2 linked regions of the Prochlorococcus marinus str. MIT 9515 genome follow. The protein of the gene in region 2 binds, or shares a complex with, the protein of the main gene of each other region. Links are inferred from orthologs where the notes say so. Each region holds a gene or a part of one and is shown on either strand. Other genes may lie near its edges.

Region 1 (4,599 bases), 780 kb from region 2 along the record:
TATTTATCTGTTTTTGCCTTTCTTCAAATCTTTTTCTATCTTCATCGGTGAATTTGTTAATACAAAAATGACATTGAATACCTTCGATATATTCTACTTTTGTTTGATCTTCAATGGAAATTGGCATTCCACATGCATGACAAATTGAATAGGAACCTTTTTTTAATTCGTGATCTAATGCGACTCTTTTATCAAAAACAAAACATTCTCCTTCAAAAAGACTTTCTTCTTTTGAAATATCCTCGAGATATTTAAGGATTCCTCCTTTTAGATGGAAAATATTTTTGTAGCCTTTGTTTTTTAGTAGTGTAGTAGCTTTTTCGCATCTAATGCCTCCAGTACAAAACATAGCTATATTTTTTGAATTTTCATTACCTAAATGATTATCTAAATTATTATCAACCCATTGAGGAAACTCACTAAAGTTTTTAGTATTTGGATTGATTGATTTTTTAAAACTTCCTATAGATACTTCATAATGATTTCTAGTATCAATTACGATTGTATCCTTATCTTTAATTAATTTATTCCAATTAAATGAATCAATATAAGTTCCTGCGTCTTCTAATGGATTTATTTCAGGAACGCCCATAGTAACAATTTCATTTTTTATTTTAAGTTTTAATTTTTTGAAGATCTTCTCTTTTGAATAACTAACTTTTATATTTAATTGGTTATTACCAACAATATTTTTTATTAAGTTTAGGATATTCTCAATAATTTTCTCTTCAGCGCAGATGGTTCCATTAATTCCCTCACTAGCAATTATTAATAGGCCTGAAAGATCATTTTCTTTCTCAATCCTTAACAAGTTTTGCTTAAGTTCAATTATTGAATTTTCTTGAAATGAGAAAAAAGAATAAAGTGAAACTATTTTATAATTATTCTTCTTCATACTGTCGAGACAGTTTTATCACAATATTCAAAATCTTTATTAAATAAGACTCCTACATCCTTAAGTAGTTTCCGGTCATCTTGAAAAGATGGATTCGATGTGGTCAGTAATTCGTCTCCATAAAAAATAGAGTTTGCTCCACATTGAAAACAAATAATCTGAGCTTCTTTTGTTAACTTCTCCCTTCCCGCACTTAATCTTATTTTACTTTTTGGCATAAGTATCCGAGCAGTAGCAATCATTCTTATCATCTCAATGGAATCAATTTCTTTTTTTTCCTCCAAACCTGTTCCTTCTATAGCTACCAAAGAATTGATTGGGACACTTTCAGGGTGAGGATTCATGTTTGATAGAACTTCTAAAAGAGATGCTCTATCTCCATTATTTTCTCCAAGACCTATTATTCCACCGCAACATACATTTATACCTGCATTTCTGACTCTTTTAATAGTTTCTAATCTGTCTTGATAAGTTCTTGTCGTAATAATATTTTTATAGTATTCGGGACTCGTATCAAGATTATGGTTGTATGCAGTTAGTCCCGCATCAGCAAGTCTCAAGGCCTGCTCATCTGTAAGCATCCCTGCAGTTACACATGCCTCCATTCCAAGTTCTTTTACACCTTTAACCATTTCAAGCATTGAGTTGAAAGGTTTGCCATCTCTAATTTCTCTCCAAGCCCAACCCATACAAAACCTATCAGCCCCTTCTTTTTTTGCTGTTTTGGCTCTGTTTAAAACAGCTTCAACTTCAAATTGAGGGTGACTCTTTATTTGACTAGAGCTATAAATTGATTGGCTACAGTAAGAACAATTTTCTTCACATCCGCCTGTTTTCACACTGAAAAGAGATGCTAGTTGAACTTTATATTCATTAAATCTTCTATGAATAATTTGAGCTTCCCACATTAAATCTACTAATGGGTAATTTAATATTTCCAAAATCTCATCCCTTGCCCAGTCAAATCTAATTTTGCTAAATTTTTGATTATCTGAATTAATCATTTTTGATTAGGAAGAATAGTTAGAATCTTTGCAAGATTTATTTGGTAATGATTGTATACCTCCAAAACGCCTATCCCTTGATTGATAGTCAATAATTGCTTTGAAAAATTCAATTTCATTAAAATCAGGCCATAATACATCAGTTATATAAATTTCAGAGTAAGCCAATTGCCATAAAAGAAAATTACTTATTCTTTTCTCACCACTGGTACGTATAAGTAATTCAGGATCCTTGATCCCATGAGTTAGTAGTTGTGAATTAAATAATTGTTCATCAATTTCACTGGGTTTTATTTCGCCTGCCAAAGATTTAATTGCTATTTCTCTTGCGGCTTTCACTATTTCTTGCCTACCTCCGTAATTAACACAGATATTTAATGTGAAATTTTTATTATTTTTTGTAAGAGTTTCTGAACTATTTATTATTGATTTTAATGCCTTTGGAAAAGGGGATAAATCTCCAATGAACTTAATTTTTATTGATTCTTGATGAATCTCAGTAATTTCTTTTTTCAAAACTTTTTCAAACAAATTTATGAGAAAATCAACCTCTGTAGAAGGTCTTGTCCAATTCTCCGTTGAAAATGCATAAACAGTAAGTACTTGACAATCTAAGTTTTTAGATACTTTAATGATTTCCTTGAGAACATTAACACCCTTATTGTGCCCAAATGATCGGGGTAAACCCTTTTTACTGGCCCATCTTCCATTCCCATCCATGATTATTGCAATGTGCTTCGGTACTCGAAGTTTATCTATTTCATTAGATAATTTTGAATTTTCTTTAGTTGATATTTTTTGCGATCTCATGAATTAATCTTTAATCTGATTTATTTGAATCGTTTTCAATAGTAATATTATCACTCGTATTTATATTTTGGGAAAAAGTGCTTTTGTTTGCAGATGATTTTGGATTACCTACAAATTTTATGAGAAGCTCCTGCAATCGACTACTTGTAATAGGTCTTTCAAGTTTTCCTTGATTAGCTAATGACAAAGTACCTGTTTCTTCTGAAACTACAATGCATATACATCTGTCGAATCTTTCTGTTATTCCCAATGCAGCTAAATGTCTCGTGCCGTATCGACTAATCCCTTGCCGAGATAGAGGAAGTATTACTCCAGCTGAAATTATTTTATTCCCTTTTACCAAAACAGCTCCATCATGTAATGGGGTATCTGTTGCAAATAAGTTTATTAAAAGATCAGTAGACAATTGCGCTTCAATATTTATACCTGAATATAAAAAATCTTCAGGTCTTAAATCGCATCCTAAATCTACAACTATTAAAGCTCCTTTTCTATTTTGAGATAGTTTTCCTGCTGCATCAACTAACTGATTAACTGTTGTAGATGTAGCTCTAAATTCTTTAGGTGGATTTCCTAGTAATACCGCCAACCTACCAGTACCGAGTAATTCCATCAATCTTCTAAGCTCTCCTTGCCAAAGAATTGCTAAAGATAAAGAACAAGCAAGAACAACTGCATCAATTAATTTTGACGTTAGTGGAAGATAAGCATATCTTTGAATAAACCAAGCAAAAGAAACTAAAAATAAATATCCTCTCAAAAGCCATAACGTTCTTTGTTCTTTAACTCTTGAGAATAATAAAAGTCCAAATCCAGCTGCAAATAATACATCTAATAAAAACTTTAAGTTTATAAACCCCCAAAAATTCACATTAAAATTTAATTTATTTAAATGTACCTAACTTTGATTGATAAAGCGATCGGGTAAGACATCGTTTTTAAGAAGATCATGTGGACTTTCTCTTTTTTGAATTATTTCTGCTTCCCCATTACAAACTAAAACAGCAGCAGGTTTAGGAATTCTGTTGTAATTAGAACTCATTGAATTATTGTATGCGCCAGTACCAAAAACACAAATCAAATCACCTGTTTTACATTTACCTAGTTCAATTTCCTTAAATAAAACGTCTCCAGACTCACAATGCTTACCCGCAACAGTATATTTATTTTTGGAATTAATATTTAAAGGGTCATTTACTAAACAAGCAGAATAATTAGATTGATATGTGATTGGCCTGGGATTATCACTCATGCCACCATCAACTGATAGGTATGTCCTTATCCCAGGAATTTCTTTAAATGAGCCAATTTTGTATATTGTTACCCCAGCGGTAGAAACTATTGATCTCCCAGGCTCACACATAAGTAAAGGTAAATCTAATTTATTTTTTTTACAAGCTTGTTCAATGGATGAAGAAACTGTTTTGATCCACTCATCAATGGAAGGAGGATCATCTTCCTGGGTATATTTAATTCCTAATCCACCTCCGACATTTAGTTCTTTTATGTTGTGGCCAAACTTTTTAGCTTGGAGCATAACATTTACCATTATCTCTCCGAGATCTTTATGTGGTTCAAGTTCAAAGATCTGAGAACCTATATGAGCATGTAATCCAATTAATTTTAGGTGCTTGGTTTTGATTATCACTCCGAATAACTTAGTTAGAGACTCAATTCCAAAGCCAAACTTGCTATCAAAAGAACCGGTTCTTATGTATTCATGGGTATGGCATTCTATTCCCGGGGTAAATCTAATCATTATTTCTAGATCAAAATTTAATGAATTAGATATTTCTTCTAGTCTTTTAAGGTCATGTTCATTATCTACAATTACTTTGATTTTATTTTTTATGGCAAATGCAATTTCCTTATCAGATTTATTATTTCCAT
Region 2 (6,168 bases):
TAAATAATGTCAGTCAGCTCATTAAAAAGTTATTCAACAAGTAATCAGCAAGTTGTAAATATAAATAATAAAGAATCTAAATTAAGAAGGCCAAATCATAATGGTCAAATTCAGATTTATCAATCTTCTTACAGAGGAAGTTATTCATCTATTATCCGAGATTCACTAAGGAATGCAGCTTTAGGAAGAAAAGTTCTTTTAGTACAATTAATGAAGGGAGGTGTAAAACAAGGTATTGTCAATGCACAAAAGCTTTGCGGGAACCTAACGTGGATAAGATCATCAAATTCTTATGATCAATATGAACCCGAAGAAATAGCAAGTAATGAAAACCTGGCAAAATCGATTAATCATTCCATTAATGAATTATGGGATTTCTGTAAAAAAGAATTATTATCTGGAGAATATGATCAAATTATCCTAGATGAAATTTTTCTAGCTTTGGAATTAAATATCATAAGTAAAGATGATTTGATTTCAACACTTCAAAACCGATTCATAACTGGAGATGTAATCCTTACTGGTACAAACATTCCTAAAAATTTCTTATTAATGGCTGACCAAATTACAGAGCTTCGCTCATAAAAATTATGCTGAAAAATGATCTCTGGATAAACCAAAAAGCTTCCGAAGGAATGATCAACCCTTTCCAATCAAACTTGGTAAGACACCTTGATCCAACTCTGAAAAAAAACGCAGTTTTAAGTTATGGCTGTTCATCATATGGCTATGATTTAAGACTTTCTTCTAAAGAGTTTTTAATATTTAAGCATGTCCCGGGAACTGTTATGAATCCAAAGAAGTTTAATCCTGATAATTTAGAAAAAACTGTTCTTCATAAAGACAAAGATGGTGAGTTTTTTATTTTACCTGCTCATTCTTATGGCTTGGGTGTCGCTCTAGAAAAAATGAAAGTGCCAGAAAATATTACTGTTATATGTATTGGTAAAAGTACTTATGCCCGTCTTGGAATAATAGTAAACACAACCCCAGCGGAAGCCGGATGGGAGGGGCACCTTACATTAGAATTCAGTAACAGTTCTGGTGCTGATTGTAGAATTTATGCAAATGAAGGTATTTGTCAACTATTGTTTTTTGAGGGTGATCCCTGTTCTACAACGTATGAAGATAGGAAAGGTAAATATCAAAATCAACCAGAACAAGTAACTTTAGCCAAAATTTAAAATGAGTAGAGTTGAGCTTATTACACTAACTCCAGATGCGGAAAAAACAATGGCTTTTATAGCCAGAGTTTCTAATCCTTCTAATCAAGATAATGATAAATTTGCAGGATTATTAAGATATTGTATTCAACATGAGCACTGGTCTGTTTTTGAGCAATCATGTATGACATTAAAAATTGAGACTAATAGAGGTATAGCTGCTCAAATTCTTAGACATAGATCATTTACTTTTCAAGAATTCTCCCAAAGATATGCAGAAACTAATTTACTAGGAAATGACATTCCTATCCCAGAATTAAGGAGACAAGATAAAAAGAATCGTCAAAATAGTATGGATGATATACCTAATGAAGTTAAAAGCAAATTTTCAGAAAAAATTGAAAAACATTTTCAAGAGGCAAATAATTTATATGAAGAAATGCTTAATGCAGGGATAGCAAAGGAATGTGCAAGATTTATTATGCCATTGGCTACTCCAACCAGAATTTATATGACAGGTTCCTGTAGGTCTTGGATTCACTATATACAATTAAGATCAAAAGAAGGAACGCAAAAAGAACATATGGAAATAGCTGAAGATTGTAAGACAGTATTTATCAAATCTTTTCCATCTGTATCTGAAGCACTGAATTGGGAATAAAATTATCCGTGACTTCTTGGAGAAGTCTGATAATTTTTGTTGTCTCTGATCTTAGAAAATTCAGTATTTAAAATTTGTAGATTACTTTGAGAATGTTCATATAAATTATCAAGAGATTCTTTTATAGTTTTTTCTTGCTGTTTACCAATAAACGTAACTTCTAGGTTAGCGTCTTCATCAAAAAGATTTACTTGTGGAATTCCATTAACATTAAAATTTCTTATGTATTTTTCCCATTTAGGATTATCTACATTTAAAAAAACAAAATTAATATCTTTTTCGTATTCTTCTTTAATGTCAGCAACACTTGGCGCCATTTCTTTACAAACTTCACACCACTCTGCATAAAATTCAAGAAAAGTAGGTTTTTTGTTTGTAAAAGCTATCTCAGGATCAATAGTTAATTCTCCAAATTTTTTAAGAAGAAAGTTAGGTTGAAATACTAGATTTTTGAATAAGAGTAGAGATCCAATAATGAGAGTAAAAGATAATATCAGTATCGACTTTTGTGAGAGATTTAAAAATGATTCTTTATTTCCAGATTGCATCATCAAACTTTAACTTCTTATATTTTATATAAATAAAATAAATAAAGAGAAAATTAATTTTTTTACTTTTATTCAACTGATAGTATTAATGAAAGATACAAAATACTAACACTACAATATTCATTGAAATCATAATATGCAATCTATATTCGGTACAGATGGAATTAGGGGGAGATTTGATAAAGAAATAACATATTCCTTAGCTTATAAAGTTGGATATGCTTTGGGATTTATTGTGAAAACAAATAATCCAATACTAATTGGAAGAGATACAAGAATAAGTGGAGAGATTCTTTTTGAGGCAATATCAAAAGGTATTAAGGATGCCGGAAAAGAATTTATATATTTAGGAATCTGTCCTACACCAGCCATCCCATTTTTAATAAAAAAAGAAAAATTCAGTAGTGGAATTATGATTTCAGCAAGCCACAATCCTCCAGAATTTAATGGCATTAAAATCTTTGATAAAAATGGAGAAAAAATTAAAAGAGATTTTGAAAAACGAATAGAACTGATTATGGCAAGAGTAGATAATAATAAAATAATCACTAATAAATATAAATCGGTCAGCAAAAATAATGAACTACTAAATATCTATACCAAAGGTCTTATCGATAGTATGGAAAATGAAAATTTAGAAGGAATGAAAATAATCTTAGATGCGTGTTATGGATCAGCGACCACATGTGCGGAGAGTGTTTTTAAGAAACTTGGTGCTAATGTCAAAGTTATTAATAATGACAAAGATGGTTTAAAAATAAATTTAAATTGCGGTTCTACATGTTTAGATCCACTAAATAAAGCCATAAAAGAAAATGATGCTGATATGGGTTTTAGCTTTGATGGTGATGCAGATAGAGTGATTGGAGTTGATTCAAAAGGCAATATCCTAGATGGAGATCATATACTCTTTCTATGGGGCAGAGAACTTCTGGAAGAAAAAGTACTTACTAATAACACAATCATCTCAACAAGAATGGCTAATTTAGGTTTTGAAAGGAATTGGAATAATATTGGGGGTATTTTATATAGAACAGAAGTTGGAGATAAGTTCATATTTGCAGCACTAAAGGAAAAAAAAGCCTTATTAGGCGGAGAACAATCAGGTCATATACTCTCAAAAATTAATAACTTTTGCGGAGATGGTATATTAACTGCACTTCAAATTTCCAAATACTGTAAGAAAAAAAATATTAATTTAGAATCTTGGCTTAATAGCAGCTTCTTACCATACCCCCAAAAACTTACCAATATTCTTCTGAGTTTTGACTTTAAAAACATAAACAACTCAAATAAGGATCTTATAAATGAAAGTATAGAAAGTTTTTCAAGTATTAAAAAAAATGACTGTAGAGTTTATATTCGCCCAAGTGGAACTGAACCTGTTTTACGAATATTAGTTGAAGCACAAAATCAAAAAGAAGTAGATTTTTTATCGACAAAAATCACAACCGAACTTCGTTCAAAAATCAATAAAATATCTAATAATTTATAAATTAAATTCTAATATAAATACTTTCATAAATTTCAAATTGACTTAATAACACGTACTTCTCTCTTTTAGTTTGTGTTTTGATTGGATTAAAACTCTCATTAACTCGAAAATCTTCATAAGCTAATTTCTTGAACTTTAGACTTTCTAATATTGTGAGTTCCATATATTCGAAAAGCTCTTGAACATCAGTTTTAATAAAAATCAAGGATCTTGTTCGCATTGCATTTGAGAGTAAATTAATAAATTCAGGTTGAATTACCCGTCTTTTATGATGTTTCTTTTTAAACCATGGATCAGGAAAATAAAAAGAAATACTAGTAATCGCATCAATAAGAGTTTTATTATTAGTATTATTAAGAATATTAATCGCATTTCCAAAGGAAAAATATACATTTTTATATTCTCTATTTTTGATTTTCAAATTTGCATTAAGAACTAATTTCTCCCTAATTTCAATTCCTATATAATTCCAATTTTTATTTTTTAATGACAATTCCATTAAAAAATCACCAGAAGCACAACCAATATCTAAATGAAGAGGTAATTGTGGATTTTCAAAAACTTCATTCAATGGAGGTATTGGATCTATTTCAAAAAAATTTTTACTGAGCGGATTTACATGCTGTCTCATAAAGTTTGTTTAATTATTTCTTACTAGAAAATTAAATAATGCATAATATTCACAACTATGACAATAATAAGTTAAGACGAAGGTGAGTGAGGTTTAATAATTATGTATATAAAAAATTAAAAAGGTTTGAACATTTTTAATCAGCTTTCAATTTGGCTATCTTTTCAACTTTCATTAGTCTTCATAGTAGGTATTCCTTTTACTCTATTTTGCTGGTCTATAAAAAACAAAAGCAAAGCGATTTCAAAACTTCTTACTAATTATTGGAAAATATCCCTTTTATTCTTTATAAGCCTTATTCTTTTAATCGGAAAGTACAACTACGCTCTTTTAATTACAAATATTTCAACGGTAATAATGGCTATATCAGTTTGGTTTTGGGATGATATTAATGACGAATTAAAAGAGTATGATATTTCACATCCATTAAGCACAACAACGAAAGTTTGGAGATGGTCCCTAACTTTTATATCTTTAAATTTTTTAATTCAAAGTATGAATAATATAAATTGTATTTCTTTTATCAATTCTCCTGAATGTCAAATTTGGCTTAAACCCTCGACAAATTTATATTTTATATTAAAAAATTTATTTAACTTTTTATTTGGAGCTAGCTTTTCTCAACCGATTGCAAAATTCTTAGGATTGTTTGCTTTATTAATATATATTTTAGGTTTACTCCAATGGGCAATAATTAAACTACCTAAAAGTGGGAGGAATTCTGGTTTTTCTAATTATGGCAGAAATTGATTTAATAAGAAATTTAGAAAAAATTAGTTTTATGATCCCTAATAGACTTTTAAAACTACAGGGATATCTTTTAAGAGAATACTCTAAAGAATTTCTAGAAATAATTATTTATAAAGGCTTTAGTAGCTCTACAACCCACCAAATTGAAATAGATTCAGAAAAACAAGTTATAGAATTTGACCATTTCTTTACAAAGTTCATTTTATATGAGGCACCTTTAACCCAAGGATCAGAAGTTATAGTAAGAGAAAATACTGACTCTCTTTTTTTCCTTAACCAAAGAAATTGGAATTAAACTAACTATTTAACTGGTAATAATATTTGCACATCTCTTGCATAATTTGGTATCTTCAATGCCCATCACAGTGTTACTTTGATAATGCCAACATCTATCACATTTCTGACCTTTTGCTTTAAGAATTTGAATCTTTCCAAGTTCGTTATCATCGATAATTAAATAATCCTCAAATAAATTATTTACGACATTGAACTTAGAAACTATCAACCAATCACTATATAAATCAACTTCCTTGTTACCAAATTTTTCAAGCCAAGAAAGAGAATTTTTAATTATTTCGTTTTCAGGGAGATAATTAACCTCTGTTTCGAGAGCAGCTCCAATTATTTGCTGGGTTCTACATCCCTCTATAGCTTTATTAATTTCCACTCTCAATTTTCTTAGATTAGAAATACGTTCATTAAGTTCAGGATTAATCCATGACTTTGGCAAATTTGGCCATCCTCGTTCAAATACAGATTTTTCATTAGTTGAATATGGAATATTTTGCCAAATATCTTCAGCCATATGACAAAGTACCGGCGAAATAAGAACCGCTAAATTTTCTACAATTTTAGACATCACAAATTGGCAAGTTCTTCTCCTTATCGAAGATTTAGCACTTACATATAACCTATCTTTT

What was found.
Region 1: the proteins of P9515_RS01340 (region 2) and cdaA are in contact, whole or in part, in a crystal structure (PDB 7OJS), measured with the Bacillus subtilis proteins. The link is inferred for Prochlorococcus marinus str. MIT 9515 from one-to-one orthologs.

What each region holds. Positions count from the first base shown.
Region 1 is NC_008817.1:1,038,113-1,042,711, reverse strand. The notes cover bases 1,651-4,599. They hold cdaA (diadenylate cyclase CdaA), read right to left. Parts: upstream 3,581-4,599; coding sequence 2,720-3,580; downstream 1,651-2,719. Other genes in these bases: lysA (diaminopimelate decarboxylase), read right to left, coding at 3,608-4,599; P9515_RS05725 (isoprenyl transferase), read right to left, coding at 1,906-2,709; bioB (biotin synthase BioB), read right to left, coding at 1,651-1,899. In the rest of the region: oxygen-dependent tRNA uridine(34) hydroxylase TrhO, read right to left, coding at 1-895; more of bioB, read right to left, coding at 892-1,650. UniProt on the Bacillus subtilis protein: One of 3 paralogous diadenylate cyclases (DAC) in this bacteria, catalyzing the condensation of 2 ATP molecules into cyclic di-AMP (c-di-AMP). Upon expression in E.coli leads to c-di-AMP synthesis.
Region 2 is NC_008817.1:251,745-257,912, reverse strand. The notes cover bases 1,820-4,687. They hold P9515_RS01340 (phosphohexomutase domain-containing protein), read left to right. Parts: upstream 1,820-2,508; coding sequence 2,509-3,867; downstream 3,868-4,687. Other genes in these bases: P9515_RS01330 (DUF3177 family protein), read left to right, coding at 4,625-4,687; trmB (tRNA (guanosine(46)-N7)-methyltransferase TrmB), read right to left, coding at 3,869-4,498; P9515_RS01345 (thioredoxin domain-containing protein), read right to left, coding at 1,827-2,372; thyX (FAD-dependent thymidylate synthase), read left to right, coding at 1,820-1,824. Also shown: P9515_RS01360 (cob(I)yrinic acid a,c-diamide adenosyltransferase), read left to right, coding at 7-585; dcd (dCTP deaminase), read left to right, coding at 591-1,184; more of thyX, read left to right, coding at 1,186-1,819; more of P9515_RS01330, read left to right, coding at 4,688-5,248; P9515_RS01325 (hypothetical protein), read left to right, coding at 5,235-5,543; ileS (isoleucine--tRNA ligase), read right to left, coding at 5,553-6,168. UniProt on the Bacillus subtilis protein: Catalyzes the conversion of glucosamine-6-phosphate to glucosamine-1-phosphate. Glucosamine-1-phosphate is used for cell wall biosynthesis.